Regions from separate parts of the Pseudomonas sp. MBLB4123 genome, predicted to be linked through region 1. Evidence: predicted binding sites of a transcription regulator. Region 1 holds the regulator's gene; each other region holds the start of a gene.
What was found. Region 1 encodes sigma-54, which starts transcription at its own class of promoters, with help from an activator protein. Its sites were predicted from a motif close to ANTGGCATNNANNTTGCTNT; they were not measured.
Positions count from the first base shown of each region.

Region 2: ACSX1C_RS04720 (CmpA/NrtA family ABC transporter substrate-binding protein) is a predicted target of sigma-54. The motif match lies at 2,891-2,910, and genes of this name have one in related genera.
Region 3: flhA (flagellar biosynthesis protein FlhA) is a predicted target of sigma-54. The motif match lies at 4,677-4,696, and genes of this name have one in related genera.

Region 1 is NZ_CP196711.1:4,326,327-4,332,796, forward strand. It holds gene ptsN (PTS IIA-like nitrogen regulatory protein PtsN) at 1-265, opposite strand, end outside; gene hpf (ribosome hibernation-promoting factor, HPF/YfiA family) at 281-589, opposite strand; gene ACSX1C_RS20065 (RNA polymerase factor sigma-54) at 780-2,288, opposite strand; gene lptB (LPS export ABC transporter ATP-binding protein) at 2,423-3,148, opposite strand; gene lptA (lipopolysaccharide transport periplasmic protein LptA) at 3,151-3,693, opposite strand; gene lptC (LPS export ABC transporter periplasmic protein LptC) at 3,680-4,249, opposite strand; gene ACSX1C_RS20085 (KdsC family phosphatase) at 4,258-4,782, opposite strand; gene ACSX1C_RS20090 (KpsF/GutQ family sugar-phosphate isomerase) at 4,782-5,756, opposite strand; gene ACSX1C_RS20095 (ATP-binding cassette domain-containing protein) at 5,992-6,470, shown strand, end outside.
Region 2 is NZ_CP196711.1:958,536-965,005, forward strand. It holds gene ACSX1C_RS04710 (pyridoxal phosphate-dependent decarboxylase family protein) at 1-777, opposite strand, end outside; gene ACSX1C_RS04715 (ANTAR domain-containing response regulator) at 954-1,532, opposite strand; gene ACSX1C_RS04720 (CmpA/NrtA family ABC transporter substrate-binding protein) at 1,553-2,776, opposite strand; gene acnB (bifunctional aconitate hydratase 2/2-methylisocitrate dehydratase) at 2,974-5,574, opposite strand; gene ACSX1C_RS04730 (DUF1289 domain-containing protein) at 5,980-6,453, shown strand.
Region 3 is NZ_CP196711.1:1,771,530-1,777,999, forward strand. It holds gene fliA (RNA polymerase sigma factor FliA) at 1-233, opposite strand, end outside; gene fleN (flagellar synthesis regulator FleN) at 230-1,060, opposite strand; gene flhF (flagellar biosynthesis protein FlhF) at 1,175-2,476, opposite strand; gene flhA (flagellar biosynthesis protein FlhA) at 2,492-4,621, opposite strand; gene flhB (flagellar biosynthesis protein FlhB) at 4,727-5,863, opposite strand; gene fliR (flagellar biosynthetic protein FliR) at 5,867-6,470, opposite strand, start outside.

The sequences.
Region 1 (6,470 bases):
CGACCGGCGCATCCAGGCGCAGCAGGGCGCTGATCGGCGCACTGCAGCCGGGCAGGCGGCAGTGCGGGATGGCGATGCCGTTGCCGAAGCCGGTGGAGCCGAGCTTTTCGCGGGCGATCAGGCTTTCGAAGATGTCCTGGCCGTCCAGCTCGGGCAGCTCGCGTGCCACCAGGTTGGCAATCTGTTCGAGTACGCGCTTCTTACTGCCGCCCGGCACGTTCACCAGGGAACGGCCGGGGGTCAGGATGTTTTCGAGTCGGATCATGGGAGGTGAGCGAGGTCAGCGGGCCATGGCGCCCTGCTGGCGTTCGAGCTGCTTTTCCTTGTGCTTGATGAGTTGTCGGTCGAGTTTGTCGGTGAGCAGGTCGATGGCGGCGTACATGTCGTCATGCTCGGCGTTGGCGACCACTTCGCCGCCGGCGATGTGCAGGGTCGCTTCGATCTTCTGCTTGAGCTTCTCGACCTCCATGGTGACCTGCACGTTGGTGATCTTGTCGAAATGGCGCTCCAGTCGATTGAGTTTCTCGTCGATGTAGTCGCGCAGGGCGTCGGTCACATCCAGCTGATGTCCACTGATGTTGACTTGCATACCGCTTTCTCCTTGTTGCCGTGTTTATGAGGCAGGCTGTAAAGCCTGCCGCGGGAACACCTTGGCGTGGAAGACGCATCGACAGCGAGTCCGGCATGGGTCTCCCCGGGCCGATTGCGAAGGCCGTTTAGGGGGAGGCTTGGCTGGGGTCGGGTTCTGTCTGTTGATCGGTCTTCCTTTGAGTGTCGCCTTACACCAACCGCTTGCGCTCACTGGAGGGCGCTATACCGAGGGACTCACGGTATTTGGCGACCGTGCGGCGGGCCACTTGAATGCCCTGTGCCTCCAGTAAACCAGCGATCTTGCTGTCGCTCAACGGCTTTTTTGCATTTTCCGCGGCCACCAGTTTCTTGATGATCGCGCGGATGGCGGTGGATGAGCATTCGCCCCCTTCGGCGGTGCTGACGTGGCTGGAGAAGAAGTATTTCAGTTCGTAGATGCCGCGCGGGGTGTGCATGAATTTCTGCGTGGTGACCCGCGAGATGGTCGACTCGTGCATGCCCACGGCTTCGGCGATGTCGTGCAGCACCAGCGGCTTCATCGCCTCGTCGCCGTAGTCGAGGAAGCCGCGCTGGTGTTCGACGATCTGGGTGGCGACCTTCATCAGGGTCTCGTTGCGGCTCTGCAGGCTCTTGATGAACCAGCGGGCCTCCTGCAACTGGTTGCGCATGAAGGTGTTGTCGGCGCTGGAGTCGGCGCGTTTGACGAAGCCGGCGTACTGCGGGTTGACCCGCAGGCGGGGCATGGCTTCCTGATTCAGCTCCACCAGCCAGCGCTCGTTGTGCTTGCGGACGATGACGTCGGGCACCACGTACTCCGGCTCGCCGGACTGGATCTGCGAGCCGGGCCGCGGGTTGAGGCTCTGGATCAGTTCGATGACCTGGCGCAGCTCGTCTTCCTTGAGCTTGGTGCGGCGCATCAGCTGGCTGTAGTCGCGGCTGCCGAGCAGGTCGAGGTAGTCGCTTGCCAGGCGCTGGGCCTCGCTCAGCCAGGGGGTCTTGGCGGGGAGTTGGCGCAGTTGCAGCAGCAGGCATTCGCGCAGGTCGCGGGCGGCGACGCCGGCCGGCTCGAATTGCTGGATGCGGTGCAGCACGGCCTCGACTTCGTCCAGCTCGATGTCCAGCTCCGGGTCGAAGGCCTCGACCACTTCCTCGAGGCTCTCTTCCAGGTAGCCCTGCTCGTTGATGCAGTCGATCAGGGTGGTGGCGATCAGGCGGTCCTTGTCGGACATCGGCGCCAGGTTGAGTTGCCAGAGCAGGTGGCTCTGCAGGCTCTCGCCGCTGGAGGTGCGGGTGGTGAAGTCCCACTCGTCGTCATCGTTGCTCGGCAGGCTGCTGGCGCTGGTCTGGTAGACGTCCTCCCAGGCGGTGTCGACCGGCAGTTCGTTGGGGATGCGCTCGTTCCACTCGCCGTCCTCCAGGTTGTCCACGCTCTGCGTGCTGTCCTGGTAGCCGGCTTCCTGATAGGACTCTTCTTGCTTGTCGGCGGAGGATGGGGTGTCGGCGCCGTCGGCCATGGGGTCGGAGTTGTCGAAGTCGTCGCCGTCTTCCTGGCGCTCGAGCATCGGATTGGACTCCAGGGCCTCTTGGATCTCCTGCTGCAGATCCAGGGTAGACAGTTGAAGTAGGCGAATGGCCTGTTGCAGCTGCGGGGTCATCGTCAGCTGCTGGCCCATTTTCAGGACTAGCGATGGTTTCATTGCAGACCTTCTATACCGGCGTCTGTGCGCGATCCACTACAGGGCGCCGAGGCGCCACAAGGAAAGCAAATTATATGCCCGGTCTCGAGTGGTTTGCCTAGCGCTAGCTGCTGTTCGGTCGAGAAAAGCCGCTGTTACAGGCGGAACTCGTGGCCCAGGTAGACTTCTTTGACCATCTGGTTGGCCAGGATGGCGTCGGCGTTGCCTTCGGCGATCAGCTGACCGTCGTTGACAATGTAGGCCGTTTCGCAGATGTCCAGGGTCTCGCGGACGTTGTGGTCGGTGATCAGTACGCCGATGCCCTTGGACTTGAGGTGGTGGATGATCTGCTTGATATCGCCGACCGAGATCGGGTCGACCCCGGCGAAGGGCTCGTCGAGCAGGATGAACTTGGGGGCGGTGGCCAGGGCGCGGGCGATCTCCACGCGGCGGCGTTCGCCGCCGGACAGGCTCATGCCGAGGTTGTCGCGGATATGGCTGATGTGGAATTCCTGCAGCAGGCTTTCCAGCTCCTGGCGCCGCGCGGCGCGATCGAGCTCCTTGCGCGTCTCGAGGATGGCCATGATGTTGTCGGCCACGCTGAGCTTGCGGAAGATCGAGGCCTCCTGCGGCAGGTAGCCGATGCCGGCGCGGGCGCGGCCATGCATGGGCTGGTGGCTGACGTCGAGCTCGTCGATCAGTACCCGGCCCTGGTCGGCCCGGACCAGGCCGACGATCATGTAGAAGCAGGTGGTCTTGCCGGCGCCGTTGGGGCCGAGCAGGCCGACGATCTGTCCGCTGTCGATGCTCAGGCTGACGTCGCGGACGACCTGGCGACCCTTGTAGCTCTTGGCCAGGTGCTGGGCTTTCAATGTGGCCATTATCACTGCGCCTGCTGGTCGGCTGGTTTGTTCTTCGGCTGAATCACCATGTCGATACGCGGTCGCGGCGTGGACACCTGGGCGCCGGTGGCGCGGCCGGCGTTGACGATCTGGCGTCGGGTGTCGTAGACGATCTTCTCGCCTTCGAAGGTGTTGCCTTCCTGGATCACCTTGGCCTGGTCGATCAGCACGATGCGTTCGCTGGCGGCGAAGTACTGGATGGTCAGGCCGTAGGCCTGGACGATCTGCTTGTCGGCGGCCGGCTTCTGCTCGTAATAGGCGGGCTTGCCCACCGAGGTGAAGATCTCGATCTCGCCCTGGGCGTTCTGGGTGATGGTCACGGTGTCGCCGGTGATCTTCAGGGTGCCCTGGGTGATGATGACGTCGCCGCGGTAGACCGCTACGCCTTGTTTGTCGTCCAGCTCGGCGCTGTCGGCTTGCACGCGGATCGGCTGTTCGCGATCGGATGGCAGTGCCCAGGCGCAGGCGCTTCCGAGCGCGGCGCTCAAACTGAGCAGAAGGGGGAGGGTTTTAACGAACCTCATGCTGGCCTCTTACGTTGGACTGCAGGAGCATCCTGCCGTCGTTCAAGTACGCTTTCATTCCTTGCGCCGTGGTCACCCCATTGGCCGCGTCGATTCTAACGGCTTGCTGGGTCTGCGCATATTCCTTCTCCGGGAATACGGTCAGGCGGCTGGTGGTGAGGATGGTCGGACGGCCCTTGGCGTCGGTGCGCTCGACGCGCACCTGGTCGATCAACTCGACTTCCTTGCCCTCGGGGGCGACCTCGCCGCGCACGCTGCGGACCTTCCAGGGGTATTGAGTACCACGATAGAGGTGCAGGTTAGGCTCGCTCAGCAGGGTGATATCGGTCGCCTTGATGTGTTCCAGCTTGCTGGTGGTCATCTCGTAGTGCAGCTTGCCGTCGGCCTGGTACTGCAGGGTGTTGGCGCCGATCACGTAGAAATCGATGGCGTTGTCCGTGCCGGCCCGTGCCGGTCTGTCGGAGAAGCTCTCGGGGCTGATGTTCCAGTAGCCGACGGCGGCCAGCAGGGCGGCGGCGACGGCGAACAGGGTGAGGTTCAGCAGTTTGCGCAGCATAGTGGGCTCTATAGATAGGCGGCTTGGGCGGCGTCGAGGCTGCCCTGGGCGCGCATGATCAGCTCGCAGAATTCGCGGGCGGCGCCTTCTCCGCCGCGGGCCTGGGTCACGCCGTGGGCGTGTTGGCGGACGAAGCCGTCGGCGCTGGCCACTGCCATGCCCAGGCCGACCCGGCGGATCACCGGCAGGTCGGGCAGGTCGTCGCCGAGGTAGGCGACCTGTTCATAGCTTAGGCCGAGTTCGCCGAGAAGCTCGTCGAGCACCACCAATTTGTCCTCGCGGCCCTGGTACAGGTGCTGGATGCCGAGGTTCTGGGCGCGACGCTCGACTACCGGGGTCTTGCGGCCGCTGATGATGGCGGTGCGTACGCCCGAGGCAATGAGCATCTTGATGCCATGGCCGTCCAGGGTGTTGAAGGTCTTGAACTCGCTGCCGTCGACCAGGAAGTACAGCTTGCCGTCGGTGAGCACGCCGTCCACGTCGAAGATCGCCAGTTTCACCGCCTGGGCGCGTTGCTGCAGTTCGGGATTCATCACATCACTCCGGCACGCAGCAGGTCGTGCATGTTCAGGGCGCCAATGGGGCGGTCGTCGGCGTCGACCACCACCAGGGCGTTGATCTTGTGGTCTTCCATGATCTTCAGGGCCTCGGCGGCGAGCATGTCCGGGCGGGCGGTCTTGCCGTGGGCGGTCATCACTTCATCGATTCGCGCCTCGCGCACGTCGAGGCCGCGATCCAGGGTGCGGCGCAGGTCGCCGTCGGTGAAGATGCCGGCGAGGCGGCCGTCCGCCTCCAGCACCACGGTCATGCCCAGGCCTTTCTGGGTCATCTCCAGCAGGGCCTCGCGTAGCGAGGTGCCGCGTTGCACCTGGGGCAGGCTGGCGCCGGCGTGCATCACGTTCTCCACCTTGAGCAGCAGGCGCCGGCCGAGGGCGCCGCCCGGATGGGAGAAGGCGAAGTCCTCGGCGGTGAAGCCGCGGGCCTCCAGCAGGGCGATGGCCAGGGCGTCGCCGAGCACCAGGGAGGCGGTGGTGGAGGAGGTCGGTGCCAGGTTCAGCGGGCAGGCTTCCTTCGGCACGCGGGCGTCCAGGTTGACCTCGGCGGCCTTGGCCAGCGGCGAGTCGGGGTTGCCGGTCATGCTGATCAGGCGGATGCCCAGGCGCTTGATCAGCGGCAGCAGGGTGACGATCTCCGCGGTCGAGCCCGAGTTCGACAGGGCCAGCACCACGTCGTCGCGGGTGATCATGCCCATGTCGCCGTGACTGGCTTCGGCCGGGTGCACGAAGAAGGCGGTGGTGCCGGTGCTGGCCAGGGTCGCGGCGATCTTGCTGCCGATATGCCCGGACTTGCCCATGCCGACCACCACCACCCGGCCCTTGCTGGCCAGGATGAGCTCGCAGGCGCGAACGAAATCGCCGTCGATCCGTTGCAGCAGCTCTTCGACCGCCTCGAGCTCGAGGCGGATGGTCCGCTGGGCGGACTTGATCAGCTCATTGGGTTGATTCATAGCGTTGTCGAGGCGTGCCGAGGAAAAAGGCGGCGATTATAGCGGGAAAGTGTGGCGGGCTCACCCTCGAATCCTGTGGTCGCCGTCTCAGTGCCGCAGCATCGAGCCGCCTGTGGCTTGGGCGCGGCAATTGCCCGGTGATATAGTGTGCGGCTGTTTCGGCCCGTCCGGCTGGCGTGGTGTCCCCGGAGCGGGGCAGGGCGTCTACCAGGGAGGCTGTTCGCAAGGAGTCCAGATGAGCGCCGACAATCACTACGCGGTCGAGCTGAAAGGCGTGAGCTTTCGGCGGGGCGACCGGGATATTTTCAAGAATGTGGATATCCGCATTCCGCGCGGCAAGGTCACGGCCATCATGGGGCCCTCCGGCTGCGGCAAGACCACGTTGCTGCGCCTGATCGCCGCCGAGCTCAGGCCGAGCCAGGGCGAGGTCTGGGTCAACGGGGTGAACCTGCCCACGCTCTCGCGCAGCGAGCTGTTCGACATGCGCAAGCAGATGGGCGTGCTGTTCCAGAGCGGCGCGCTGTTCACCGATCTCGATGTGTTCGAGAACGTCGCCTTTCCGCTGCGCGTGCACACCAAGCTGCCCGAGGAGATGATCCGCGACATCGTCCTGATGAAGCTGCAGGCCGTCGGTCTGCGCGGCGCCTTCGAGCTGATGCCGGATGAGCTGTCCGGCGGCATGAAGCGGCGCGTGGCGCTGGCCCGGGCGATCGC
Region 2 (6,470 bases), 1.1 Mb from region 1:
GCCGTCGACGTGCACCCAGGCCCCGGCCGCCTTGGCCGACGGGATCAGCTCGGCGAAGGGGTCGAACTCGCCGGTGTTCACTTCGCCGGCCTGCAGGCAGAGGATGGTCAGGTCATCCAGAGGCGGCAATTGTTCGGGGTCGATGCGCCCATGGGCGTCGGTCGGCGCGACGATCAGCCGGTTCATGCCGAAACCGAGGATGCGCAGCGCCTTTTTCACGGTGATGTGGCAGCTGGCGGAGACCACCACCCGGACCTCCGGCGCGCCGACCAGGCCGTCGCCATCGAAGTCCCAGCCGCGGCGGGCCAGCAGGGTGCGCCGGGCGGCGGACAGGCAGGCCAGGGTGCAGGCGGTGGCGCTGGTGCCGAAGCCCACGGCGCTTTCGGCCGGTAGGCCGAGCAGCTCGCAGACCCAGCGTCCGGCGATGCGCTCCAGGGTATCGGCCGCCGGCGAGTTGTCGAACGACGAGGCGCACTGGTCCCAGGCCAGCACCAGGCGCTCGGCGGCTGCGGCGGCGGGCAGGGTGGCGCCGATGACGAAGCCGAAATAGCGCGGACCGTTGGACGCGACGGTGGCCGGCGAGCCGATCTCGTCCAGGCGCCGCAGCACCTCTGCGCCAGCCATGCCTTGCTCGGGGATGCCCTGATCGAAGGCCTGCAGCCCGGCGATGGTGGCCGGCGTCGGAAATACCGGGCGGCCGGCTATGTCGTCTAAATAGGCGAGGGCGCGGCGGTCGGCCTCGGCCAGGAGTTGGCGTTCATCGTTGTGGCTGGGCATGCGGGCAGGTCTCGTGATGGACTGGACAGGGACCCCAGCTTAGCCACTGCCGGCGTGGTCCAGCAGGCACACCCGCGGCGCCAGATGGCCGTACAGCTGGCGCGGCCTCTCCCGAATCGGGGGGCACAGTGACCCGTTGGGCAGTACAGTCGAGCGCCGGCGCGGCTCGGCGGCGGTCAATGGCCGAGCATGTCGTGCATGGCGATGATCTGCTCGGCCACCTGGATCAGCTTCTGCTGGCGGCTCATGGCCTGACGGCGCATCAGGGTGTAGGCCTCTTCCTCGTTGCAGCTCTTCATCTTCATCAGCAGGCCCTTGGCCAACTCGATGCGCTTGCGCTCGGCCAGCTGGGCGTCGCGGGCCTGCAGCTGGGCGCGCAGGGCCTGGTCGCTCTCGAAGCGGGCCATGGCCACGTCGAGGATCGGCTGCAGGCGCTCGGCCTGGATGCCTTCGACTATGTAGGCGCTGACCCCGGACTGGATGGCCTGGCGCATGACCTTGGGGTCGTGCTCGTCGGTGAACATGACGATGGGCCGAGGTTGGTCGCGGCTGACCAGCACCACCTGCTCCATGACGTCACGGCCGGGGGATTCGCTGTCGATCAGGATGACGTCGGGACGAACCGCCTCGACCCGCTCCGGCAGGTCGATGGTCAGTCCGGATTCATCGATCACCTCGAAGCCGGCCTCGATCAGGGCGGTCTTGAGACGGCCCACCTTCTTCGGTGTGTCGTTGATCAGGAGAATGCGCAACATGATGGCAGGGGTTCCGTAATTTAGAGAGCCGCGGTCGAGGCCTGAGCGTCGCCGGCCAGGGCGTGCAGGGCGAAGCTCCGGGCGTAGGCGGCCGGGTCGCTGCCGTCCCAGACCTTGCCATCGAGCAGCACGGAGCTGCGCAGGGGCGTTGCCGGCACGGCGACATTCAGCGCCGCAGCCGCCTCATGATAGAGCCCGAGCTGCTGAACCTGGGCAGCCACGGTCAGGTAGTCGGGGTCGTCGCGCAGCAGGCCCCAGCGGCGGAACTGGGTCATGAACCAGAGGCCGTCGGACAGATAGGGCATGTTCACCTTGCCCTCGTCGAAGAAGCGCAGTGGCTGGGGATCCAGCCAGGCGTGACCGTTGCCGTCCTCGTACTGGCCGAGAAAACGCGGTTGGATGGCGCTCAGTGGTGCGTCGACGTACTCGCTGGCGCTGAGCAGTTGCGCGGTGCCGCGCTTGTTCTCCTCGCTCTGGTCGATGAAGCGGCTGGCCTCCAGCACGGCCATCACCAGGGCGCGGGCCGTGTTGGGGTAGGCGCTGACGAAGGCCTGGGTGCAGCCCAGGACTTTCTCCGGGTGTCCGGGCCAGATCGACTGGCTGGTGGTCAGGGTGAAGCCCATGCACTCTTCGATCGCCTGGGCGCCCCAGGGTTCGCCGGCACAGAAACCGTCGATGCGCCCGGCCTTCAGGTGGGCGACCATCTGCGCGGGCGGCACGACCAGCGTCTGCACATCCTCCAGCGGATGGATGCCCTGGCTGGCCAGCCAGTAGTAGAGCCACAGGGCGTGGGTGCCGGTGGGGAAGGTCTGCGCCAGGCTGAGCTTTGCACCCTTTTGGCGCACGTGTGCGCACAGCGCCTCGACATTGCTCACGCCGGCTTGTTGCAGCGCATGGGAGAGGTTGATGCTCTGGCCGTTCTGCGACAGGCCCATGAGCACCGCCATGTCCACCGGCGGGGTGCCGCCGATGCCCAGGTGCACGGCATAGAGCAGGCCGTAGAGGCCCTGGGCGGCGTCCAGCTCGCCGCTGAGCAGCTTGTCGCGAAGACCGGCCCAGGACGCCTGGCGCTTGAGGTTCAGGGTCAGGCCGTAGGGCTGGGCGAAGCCCTGGGTCGCGGCGACGATCAGCGAGGCCGAGTCGGTCAGGGCCATGAAGCCCAGGTTCAGTTCGCTCTTCTCCGGTGCATCGCTGCCGTTGACCCAGGCCAGGGCATCGCCACGGGGAAGCTGGTGCTCGCTCATCGCATACCTTCCTTTCTCAGCATCCAGGGGGGTGACCTGTGCTTCGCATATCGAGCGAAGCGACGCCCTCGTCGTCGGGCCGCTCGGCGTTGCAGCGGCCCTGTTGAGTTTGTTCAAGCAAGCGATATGCCACGGCTGCGAACGCCAGACATAAAAAAGCCCCGCACGGGGCGGGGCTCTTTCGACGCGGGTAATGCTTAGGCTTGAACGACCGGAATCTGGGCGTTGGCAGCGGCTTCGCGGAACTCGGCGATCTGGTCGAAGCTCAGGTAGCGGTAGACGTCGGCCGCCATGCTGTCGATGTCCTTCGCGTAGGCCATGTACTCCTCGACGCTCGGCAGCTTGCCGATGATCGCGGCGACCGCTGCCAGTTCGGCAGAGGCCAGGTACACGTTGGCGCCATCGCCCAGACGGTTGGGGAAGTTGCGGGTCGAGGTCGAGACCACGGTGGAGTTGGCGGCGACGCGGGCCTGGTTACCCATGCACAGCGAGCAGCCCGGCATCTCCATGCGCGCACCGGCCTTGCCGTAGATGCCGTAGTAGCCTTCCTCGGTCAGCTGGTGGGCATCCATCTTGGTCGGCGGCGACAGCCACAGACGAGTCGGGATGCCGCCCTTGACCTTGTCCAGCAGCTTGCCGGCGGCGCGGAAGTGACCGATGTTGGTCATGCACGAACCGATGAACACCTCGTCGATCTTGTCGCCGGCCACGGTGGACAGCAGACGGGCGTCGTCCGGGTCGTTCGGCGCGCAGAGCACCGGCTCCTTCAGTTCGTTGAGGTCGATCTCGATGACTTCGGCGTATTCGGCGTCGGCATCGGCGCTCATCAGCTCCGGGTTGGCCAGCCAGGCTTCCATCGCCTGGGCGCGGCGCTCCATGGTGCGGGCGTCGCCGTAGCCTTCGCTGATCATCCAGCGCAGCAGGGTGATGTTCGACTTCAGGTACTCGGCGATGGCCTTTTCCGGCAGCTTGATGGTGCAACCGGCGGCCGAGCGCTCGGCGGAGGCGTCGGACAGCTCGAACGCCTGCTCGACGGTCAGCTCGTCGAGGCCTTCGATCTCCAGGATGCGGCCGGAGAAGGCGTTCTTCTTGCCCTTCTTCTCGACGGTCAGCAGGCCCTTCTGGATGGCGTAGTAGGGGATCGCATGGACCAGGTCACGCAGGGTGATCCCGGGCTGCATCTTGCCCTTGAAACGCACCAGGATGGATTCCGGCATGTCCAGCGGCATGACGCCGGTGGCGGCGGCGAAGGCCACCAGGCCGGAACCGGCCGGGAAGCTGATGCCCATCGGGAAGCGGGTGTGCGAGTCGCCGCCGGTGCCGACGGTGTCCGGCAGCAGCATGCGGTTCAGCCAGCTGTGGATGATGCCGTCGCCCGGACGCAGGGACACGCCGCCACGGGTGCGGATGAAATCCGGCAGGGTGTGGTGGGTGGTGACGTCGATCGGCTTCGGGTAGGCCGCGGTGTGGCAGAACGACTGCATCACCAGGTCGGCGGAGAAGCCCAGGCAGGCCAGGTCCTTCAGCTCGTCGCGGGTCATCGGGCCAGTGGTGTCCTGGGAGCCGACGGTGGTCATCTTCGGCTCGCAGTAGGTGCCCGGACGCACGCCGGTCACGCCGCAGGCCTTGCCGACCATCTTCTGCGCCAGGGTGAAGCCCTTGCCGCTGTCGGCCGGCTGCTCCGGCTTCTTGAACAGGTCGGAGCTGCCCAGACCCAGTTCGGCACGGGCCTTGTCGGTCAGGCCGCGGCCGACGATCAGCGGGATACGGCCGCCGGCGCGCACTTCATCGAGCAAAACCTCAGTCTTCAGTTCGAAGGTGGTGATGACTTCTTCGCTGCCGTGCTTGCACACCTTGCCGGCGTAGGGGTAGACGTCGATCACGTCGCCCATGTTGAGGTTCGACACGTCGAACTCGATCGGCAGGGCGCCGGCGTCTTCCATGGTGTTGTAGAAGATCGGGGCGATCTTGGAGCCGAAGCAGAAGCCGCCGGCGCGCTTGTTCGGAACAAAGGGGATGTCGTCGCCGAAGAACCACAGCACCGAGTTGGTGGCGGACTTGCGCGAGGAACCGGTGCCGACCACGTCGCCGACGTAGGCGACCGGGAAGCCCTTGGCCTTGACCGCTTCGATCTGCTTGAGCGGGCCGATGGTGCCTTGCTGCTCGGGCTCGATGCCGTCGCGGGCCATCTTCAGCATGGCCAGGGCGTGCAGCGGGATATCCGGACGCGACCAGGCGTCGGGGGCCGGGGACAGGTCGTCGGTGTTGGTTTCGCCGGGGACCTTGAACACGGTCAGGCTGTACTTCTCGGCGATCGCCGGGCGCTTGGTGAACCACTCGCCATCGGCCCAGGACTGCAGCACGGCCTTGGCGTGGGCATTGCCGGCCTTGGCCTTCTCGGCGACGTCGTGGAAGGCGTCGAACATCAGCAGGGTGTGCTTGAGCTGTTCGGCAGCGACGCTGGCCAGCTCGGCGTCATCCAGCAGCTCGACCAGGGTGGCGATGTTGTAGCCGCCCTGCATGGTGCCGAGCAGTTCGACGGCGCGCTGCTGGTTGATCAGCGGGGAAGCGGCTTCGCCCTTGGCCACGGCAGAGAGGAACCCGGCCTTGACGTAGGCGGCTTCGTCCACGCCTGGCGGCACGCGGTTGGTGATCAGGTCTACGAGGAATTCTTCTTCGCCAGCCGGCGGGTTCTGCAGCAGCTCGACCAGGCCTGCGGTTTGTTCGGCGTTCAGCGGCTGGGGCACGATACCCTGAGCGGCACGCTCTGCTACGTGTTTGCGATAGGCTTCAAGCACAGTTATTACCCTCATCAGTGGTCCCAAAGGGTTGTCCGGGACGCGATCCAGAAAACACTGAACCAGGCGCTTCGTGGCTTTATGGGCTACTCAGCCGAGGTTTCAGGGATTTCTTCCAGAAGCTGCTTTCAAAGTTTTACGCCGGCAGGACGGGCGAGATGAGGGCTGACGCTGGCCCTTGAAGGAACATTCAAGAGCCGGCGCCAACATCGTACCTGCGGGATCGACTGTGCTCGTGACGCTTTGAAAACAGCTTCCAACGGACATTGGCGCCTATAAAAGGCGGGGCGATAGTACCGGAAAGCGCGGGCGAAGTTAAGCCGCCGCCTGGCCGGTTTGGGGATGAACTGGCCTAGACAAAGGGCTAAGATGCCAGGCCGTTTCGCCCTCGACGTTTTCTTCACCATGTCCAATCAACGCATCAAGACGCCTTGCGTAGGCCTGTGCTCAACCGTATACGGCGACCTGGTATGCCGCGGTTGCAAGCGCTTCCATCATGAGGTGATCCATTGGAATGGTTACAGCGAAGAGGAGAAGCGCGCCGTCTGGCTGCGCCTGGAACAGCTGTTGGTGCAGGTGATGGCGGCCAAGCTGGAAGTCTTCGACGCAGTGCGTCTGCGCAGCCAGCTGGAGCAGCGGCAGATCCGTTTCGTGCCGCAGCAGTCGCCCTATTGCTGGGCGTACCAGTTGATCGCCCGCGGGGCGCGGGTGATCAGTCAGCTCGAGGCCTACGGCCTGGCGCTGCTGCCGGAGTTCCGCGACTGGGCCTTGCCGGAGCTGCGCGATGCCATCGATCGCGAGTTCTTCCTGTTGTCCGAGGCGCATTACGAGCGTTACATCGCCCCGCGTTTTCTCCGAGACGGCATGACGCGGCTGTAGGCCGCCTCATGCCGTGC
Region 3 (6,470 bases), 1.9 Mb from region 1:
CCGGCGAATGTCTCGAAGCTCGCGCCCTTGCTGGAGTCGTATTTCTTCGAGGCCTCGAGCAAACCGATCATGCCGGCCTGGATCAGATCGTCCACCTGCACGCTGGCCGGCAGGCGCGCCAGCAAGTGGTAGGCGATGCGCTTGACCAGGGGCGCATAGCGCTCGATCAACTGATACTGGGACTCTTGTCCTTGCGCCTTGCTGTACATACGAAGTCCGGAAGCTGCTGTCATACCGCCGAGTCCGCGGTCGGTTGCTGCACCAAGCGCTCGACGAAAAACTCCAGATGACCGCGCGGATTGGCCGGTAGCGGCCAGGCATCGACCTTCTGCGCGATCGCCTTGAACGCCAGGGCGCACCTGGAGCGTGGATAGGCGTCATAGACCGCGCGCTGCTTCTGCACGGCCTTGCGCACCGACTCGTCGTAGGGCACCGCGCCGACATACTGCAGGGCGACGTCGAGGAAACGATCGGTGACCTTGGTCAGTTTGGCAAAAAGATTGCGCCCCTCCTGTGGACTGTGCGCCATATTGGCCAGTACACGAAAGCGGCTCATGCCGTAGTCGCGATTGAGCAACTTGATCAGCGCGTAGGCGTCGGTGATCGAGGTCGGCTCGTCGCACACCACCACCAGCACCTCCTGGGCCGCGCGGACGAAGCTGACCACCGAGTCGCCGATGCCGGCGGCGGTGTCGATGATCAACACGTCGAGGTTGTCGCTGATGTCGCTGAAGGCCTGGATCAGGCCGGCATGCTGCAGGGGCGAGAGCTGCACCATGCTCTGCGTGCCCGAGGCGGCCGGAACGATGCGGATGCCGCCGGGGCCCTGCAGGATCACGTCGCGCAGGTCGCACTCGCCGCTGATCACATCGGCCAGGGTGCGCTTGGCGGTGAGGCCGAGCAGGACGTCGATGTTGGCCAGTCCCAGGTCGGCGTCCATCAACATGACCCGCCGGCCGACATCGGCCAGCGCCAGGGCCAGATTCACCGACACGTTGGTCTTGCCGACACCACCCTTGCCGCCGGTCACCGCGATCACCTGTACGGGATGCATACCCATGTTCTCTACACACCTTGTCTAACGTCGACGGGAGCCGCTTGGCTAAGCGTACCCCGCCAATCCGGCATGAGGTCAACCTGCGCCTCGTGCCACTGAGTCATCGCCGCGGCGCCGTCAACCGGCACGGCGCGTCGGCTGCTGATAGAGGCCGGCGAACAGCTCCGCCATCGCCTCCTCGCTTGGATCTTCCGCACTCTGCAGCCCGACGGCCCGGCTCACCAACTGATGGCTGCGCGGTACCTGCAGATCATCCGGGATACGCGGACCATCGGCCACATAGGCTACCGGCAGGCGCTGACCTATCGCCAGCCCCATGACCTCGCCCAGGCTGGCGGCCTCGTCCAGCTTGGTCAGGATGCAACCGGCCAGACCACAACGCTTGTAGCTATGGTAGGCGGCTTTGAGTACCTGGCTCTGGCTGGTGGCGGCCATGACCAGGTAGTTCCTGGACTTGATCCCGCGGCTGGCCAGGGCCTCCAGCTGCATGCGCAGCGCCGGGTCGTTGGCCGGCAGGCCGGCCGTGTCGATCAGCACCAGGCGCTTCTTCGCCAGAGGTGCCAGGGCCTGGGTCAGCGATTGGCCGGGATCGACCAGGGTGACCGGCACGCCGAGGATGCGGCCGAGGGTCTTGACCTGCTCCTGGGCGCCGATGCGGTAACTGTCCAGGCTGACCAGGGCGAGGCTCTGGGCGCCGTGCTTGAGCACATAACGCGCCGCCAGCTTGGCCAGGGTGGTGGTCTTGCCCATGCCGGCCGGGCCGACCAGGGCGATCACCCCGCCCTCCTCCAGCGGCTCTTGCTTGGGGGTCTGAATGGCGCGAGCCAGGTGGGCCAGGAGCATGCGCCAGGCCTGCCGGGGCTCGGCGACATTGGTCACCCGCTCGAGCAGCACCCGGGCCAGCTCGGCCGGCAGGCCCATGCGCTGCAGGCGGCGCCAGAGGCTGGCCTGCTGCGGACGGCGGCTCTGCATCTGGCCCCAGGCGATCGAGCCGAGCTGTACTTCGATCAGCTCGCGCAGGCCGTGCAGCTCGAAGCGCATGGCCTCGAGGGCACGCTGATCGCTGGCCGCAGGCAGCGCCGGTTGCGGCTTGCCGAGCACGGCGGCGAGGCTGTCGGCCGGCACCTCGGGGGCCGCGCCAAACAGTTGGCGGTCCTTGCCCTCGTCGGCCTGCGCCCGGGTGGTCAACTCGGCCTGGGCGGAGGCGATGCGCGACTGGGTCTTGCGCAGCTCGGCCTCCAGCGCCGGATTGGGCTGGCGCGCAGGCGCGGCGGGAATCTGGTAGTCCAGCGCGGCGGTCAACTCGACACCGCCGGCCACCCGGCGATTGCCGATGATCGAGGCATCCGCGCCCAGCTCATCGCGGACCAGCTTCATGGCTTGACGCATATCGGCGGCGAAAAAGCGTTTGACCTGCATGGCCTGTGACCTCGGTTAGTTCTGCCCCACCGTCGCGACGATGGTGACCTGCTTGTTGTCCGGGATTTCCTGGTAGGCCAGCACGTGCATGTTCGGCACTGCCAGCCGCGCGAACCGCGAGAGCATCGCCCGGACCGGACCGGCCACCAGCAGTATCACCGGCTTGCCGAGCATCTCCTGGCGCTGCGCCGCTTCCACCAGGGAACGCTGCAGCTTCTCGGCCATGCCCGGTTCCAGGAGGATGCCATCCTCGGAGCCTTGCCCGGCCTTCTGCAAACTATTGAGCAATATCTGTTCCAACCTGGGTTCCAGGGTGATCACAGGCAGCTCCGGCTCTAGTCCCACGATGCTTTGCACGATCGCGCGGGCCAAGGCCACGCGCACCGCCGCCACCATCGCGGCGGGATCTTGACTCTTGGCCGCGACGTTGGCCATGGCCTCGGCGATGGTGCGGATGTCGCGCACCGGCACCTGCTCCTGCAGCAACGCCTGCAGCACCTTGAGCAGGGTCGACAGCGACACCAGACCCGGCACCAGCTCCTCGGCCAGCTTCGGCGAGCTCTTGGCCAGCAACTGCAGCAGCTGCTGCACTTCCTCATGGCCGAGCAGCTCATGGGCATGCTTGTGCAGCACCTGGTTGAGGTGGGTGGCGACCACCGTACTGGCGTCCACCACGGTGTAGCCGAGCGATTGCGCCTGGTCGCGCTGACTGGCGTCGATCCACACCGCCTCCAGACCGAACGCCGGATCCTTGGCGGCCACGCCGTTGAGGGTGCCGAACACCTGCCCGGGGTTGATCGCCAGCTCGCGATCCGGATACACCTCGGCCTCGGCCACGCTGACCCCCATCAGGGTCAGGCGGTAAGCGTTGGGCAGCAGGTCGAGGTTGTCGCGGATATGCACCGAGGGCATGAGGAACCCCATCTCCTGGGACAGCTTCTTGCGTACCCCCTTGATCCGCGCAAGCAGCTGACCGCCCTGGTTGCGGTCGACCAACGGGATCAGCCGGTAGCCGACCTCCAGGCCGACCATGTCCACCGGCGTGACGTCGTCCCAGCCCAGCTCCTTGACCTCCTGGGCCTTCTGCGCCGGCAGCAACTCCTGCTGACGCTGCACCTCCTTGATTTCCTCCTCCTTGCCCTTGCGTTGCTTGTTGGCGATCCAGTACGCGGCGCCGGCGGCAATCAGGCCGAGGCTGATGAAGGAGAAGTGCGGCATGCCCGGCACCATCCCCATGGCGATCATGATCGCCGCGGCCACGGCCAGGGCCCGCGGCGAGGCGAACATCTGCCGGTTGACCTGGGCGCCCATGTCTTCGGAGCTGGACACCCGGGTGACCATCACCGCCGCGGCGGTGGACAGCAGCAGCGAGGGGATCTGCGCCACCAGGCCGTCGCCGATGGTCAACAGGGTGTAGACCTTGCCGGCGTCGGCGAAACCCAGGCCGTGCTGGAACATGCCGATGGCGATGCCGCCGATCAGGTTGATGAACAGGATCAGCAGGCCGGCGATGGCGTCGCCGCGGACGAACTTGCTGGCACCGTCCATGGAGCCGTAGAAGTCGGCCTCCTGGGACACCTCGGCGCGGCGCTTCTTGGCCTCGGCCTGGTCGATCAGGCCGGCGTTGAGGTCGGCGTCGATGGCCATCTGCTTGCCCGGCATGGCGTCCAGGGTGAAACGCGCGCTGACCTCGGAGATGCGCCCGGCGCCCTTGGTGACCACCACGAAGTTGATGATCATGAGGATGGCGAACACCACGATACCGACCACGTAGTTGCCGCCGATCACCACCTCGCCGAAGGCCTGGATCACCTGGCCGGCGGCGCCATGCCCCTCGTGGCCGTGCAGCAGCACCACCCGGGTCGAGGCGACGTTGAGCCCCAGGCGCAACAGGGTCGCCGCCAGCAGGATGGTCGGGAATACCGCGAAATCCAGGGGCCGCAGGGCATAGATGCCGACCAGCAGCACCACGATCGACAGGGCGATGCTGAAGGTGAACAGCACGTCGAGGAGGAACGCCGGCATCGGCAGCATGACCATGCCGAGCATGACCAGCAGCAGCAGCGGGATACCCAGGTTGCCCTGGCGCAACCCCGCCAGATTGCTGCGTACGTCTCCGATGATTTGCGCGCGATCTACAGCCACATCCCTACCCCAGCCAGCTCAATTTTTTGACGCGCAACGGCGTCTTAACTGGGGTGTGGCAAGAAGCATTCCAAGTTCGACCCAACCGGCGATGGCGTCCGGCACTCACTCGTCGCGACGCAGATCCGGCGGAATCGGCAGGTCCGGCAGCGGGCCCGGGCGCTTGCCCTTGCCGGCCTGGTACTGACGCAACTGGTAGACGTAGGCCAGCACCTGGGCCACGGCCAGGTACAGGCCGGCGGGGATTTCCTGGTCCAGCTCGGTGGAATAGAACACCGCCCGCGCCAGGGCCGGCGACTCCAGCAGCATGACCCGGTGCTCCTGGGCGATCTCGCGAATCTTCAGGGCGGTGAAGTCGCCGCCCTTGGCCAACAGCACCGGCGCACTGCCCTTGGCCGGATCGTACTTCAGCGCCACGGCGAAGTGGGTCGGGTTGGTGATCACCACATCGGCCTGGGGCACGGCCTGCATCATGCGCCGCTCGGCCATCTCCCGCTGCAGCTGGCGGATGCGCGACTTGACCTCGGGCTTGCCCTCGCTGTCCTTGTATTCGTCGCGCACCTCCTGCTTGGTCATCATCAGCTTCTGCTTGTTGTCCCAGAGCTGGAAGGGCACGTCCACCGCGGCGATCAGGATGATCCCGCAGGCCATCCACAGCGCGCTCCAGCCCACCACCTGGGCCGCGTGCAGGATCGCCGCCTCCAGCGGCTCGTGGGCCATCGCCAGCAGGTCGTCGCGGTCGGCGGACAGCACCGCCAGGGCCACCAGCAGGATCACCAGGAACTTGGCCAGGGCCTTGAGCAGCTCGACCAGCGCCTTGGTCGAAAACATGCGCTTGAGCCCGGCCAGGGGGTTCATCCGGCTCAGCTTTGGCGCCATGGCCTGGGCCGAGAACAACCAGCCGCCCAGGGCGATGGGGCCGACGATGGAGGCGATCAGCAGGGCCAGGAACAGCGGCAGCAAGGCCTCGATGGCCATCTCGCCGGACGCCAGCAGCCAGATCACCATGTTGCGCTCGTCGAACAGCACTTCGCGCGGCAGGGAAAAATTGCCGCGCATGATCTCCAGCAGCGCGCTCGCCAGCCCGCCGCCGCTGGCCAGCAGGCCGCCCGCCCCGGCCAACATCACCGCCAGGGTGTTGAGCTCCTTGGAGCGAGCGATCTGACCCTTTTCACGGGATTCGCGCAGGCGTTTCTCCGTGGGTTCCTCGCTTTTTTCGGCGCCGCTCTCGGACTCGGCCATGGCCTACCTCGCCCGCGCCATTTCGCGCAGGAACTGCAGGGCCTCGCCGACCAGCAACTGATACTGGGCGAGGATGTCGGCCATGCCGATCCAGACGATCGCCAGCCCCAGCACCAGGGTCAGCGGAAAGCCGATGGAGAAGATGTTCAGCTGCGGCGCGGCGCGGGTCATCACGCCGAACGCCAGGTTGACCACCAGCAAGGCGGTGATGGCCGGCAGCACCAGCATCAGCGCCGCGCCCATGACCCAGCCCAGCTTGGTGGCCAGGGTCCAGTAGTGGTCGGTCAGCAGCCCCTCGCCCACCGGCAGGGTAACGAAGCTCTCGGCCAGCACCTCGAACACCACCAGATGACCGTTCATCGCGAGGAACAGCAGGGTCACCAACATCAGGAAGAACTGACCGACCACCGGCACCGACACCCCATTGGTCGGATCGACCATGGAGGCGAAGCCCAGGCCCATCTGCATCGAGACGATCTGCCCGGCGACCAGGAAGGCGTGGAAGAACAGCTGCAGGCTGAAGCCGAGCATCACCCCGATCAGCACCTCCTGGGCGATCAGCACCAGGCTGCGCAGGCTCAGCGCGTCGACCTGCGGCATCGCCGGC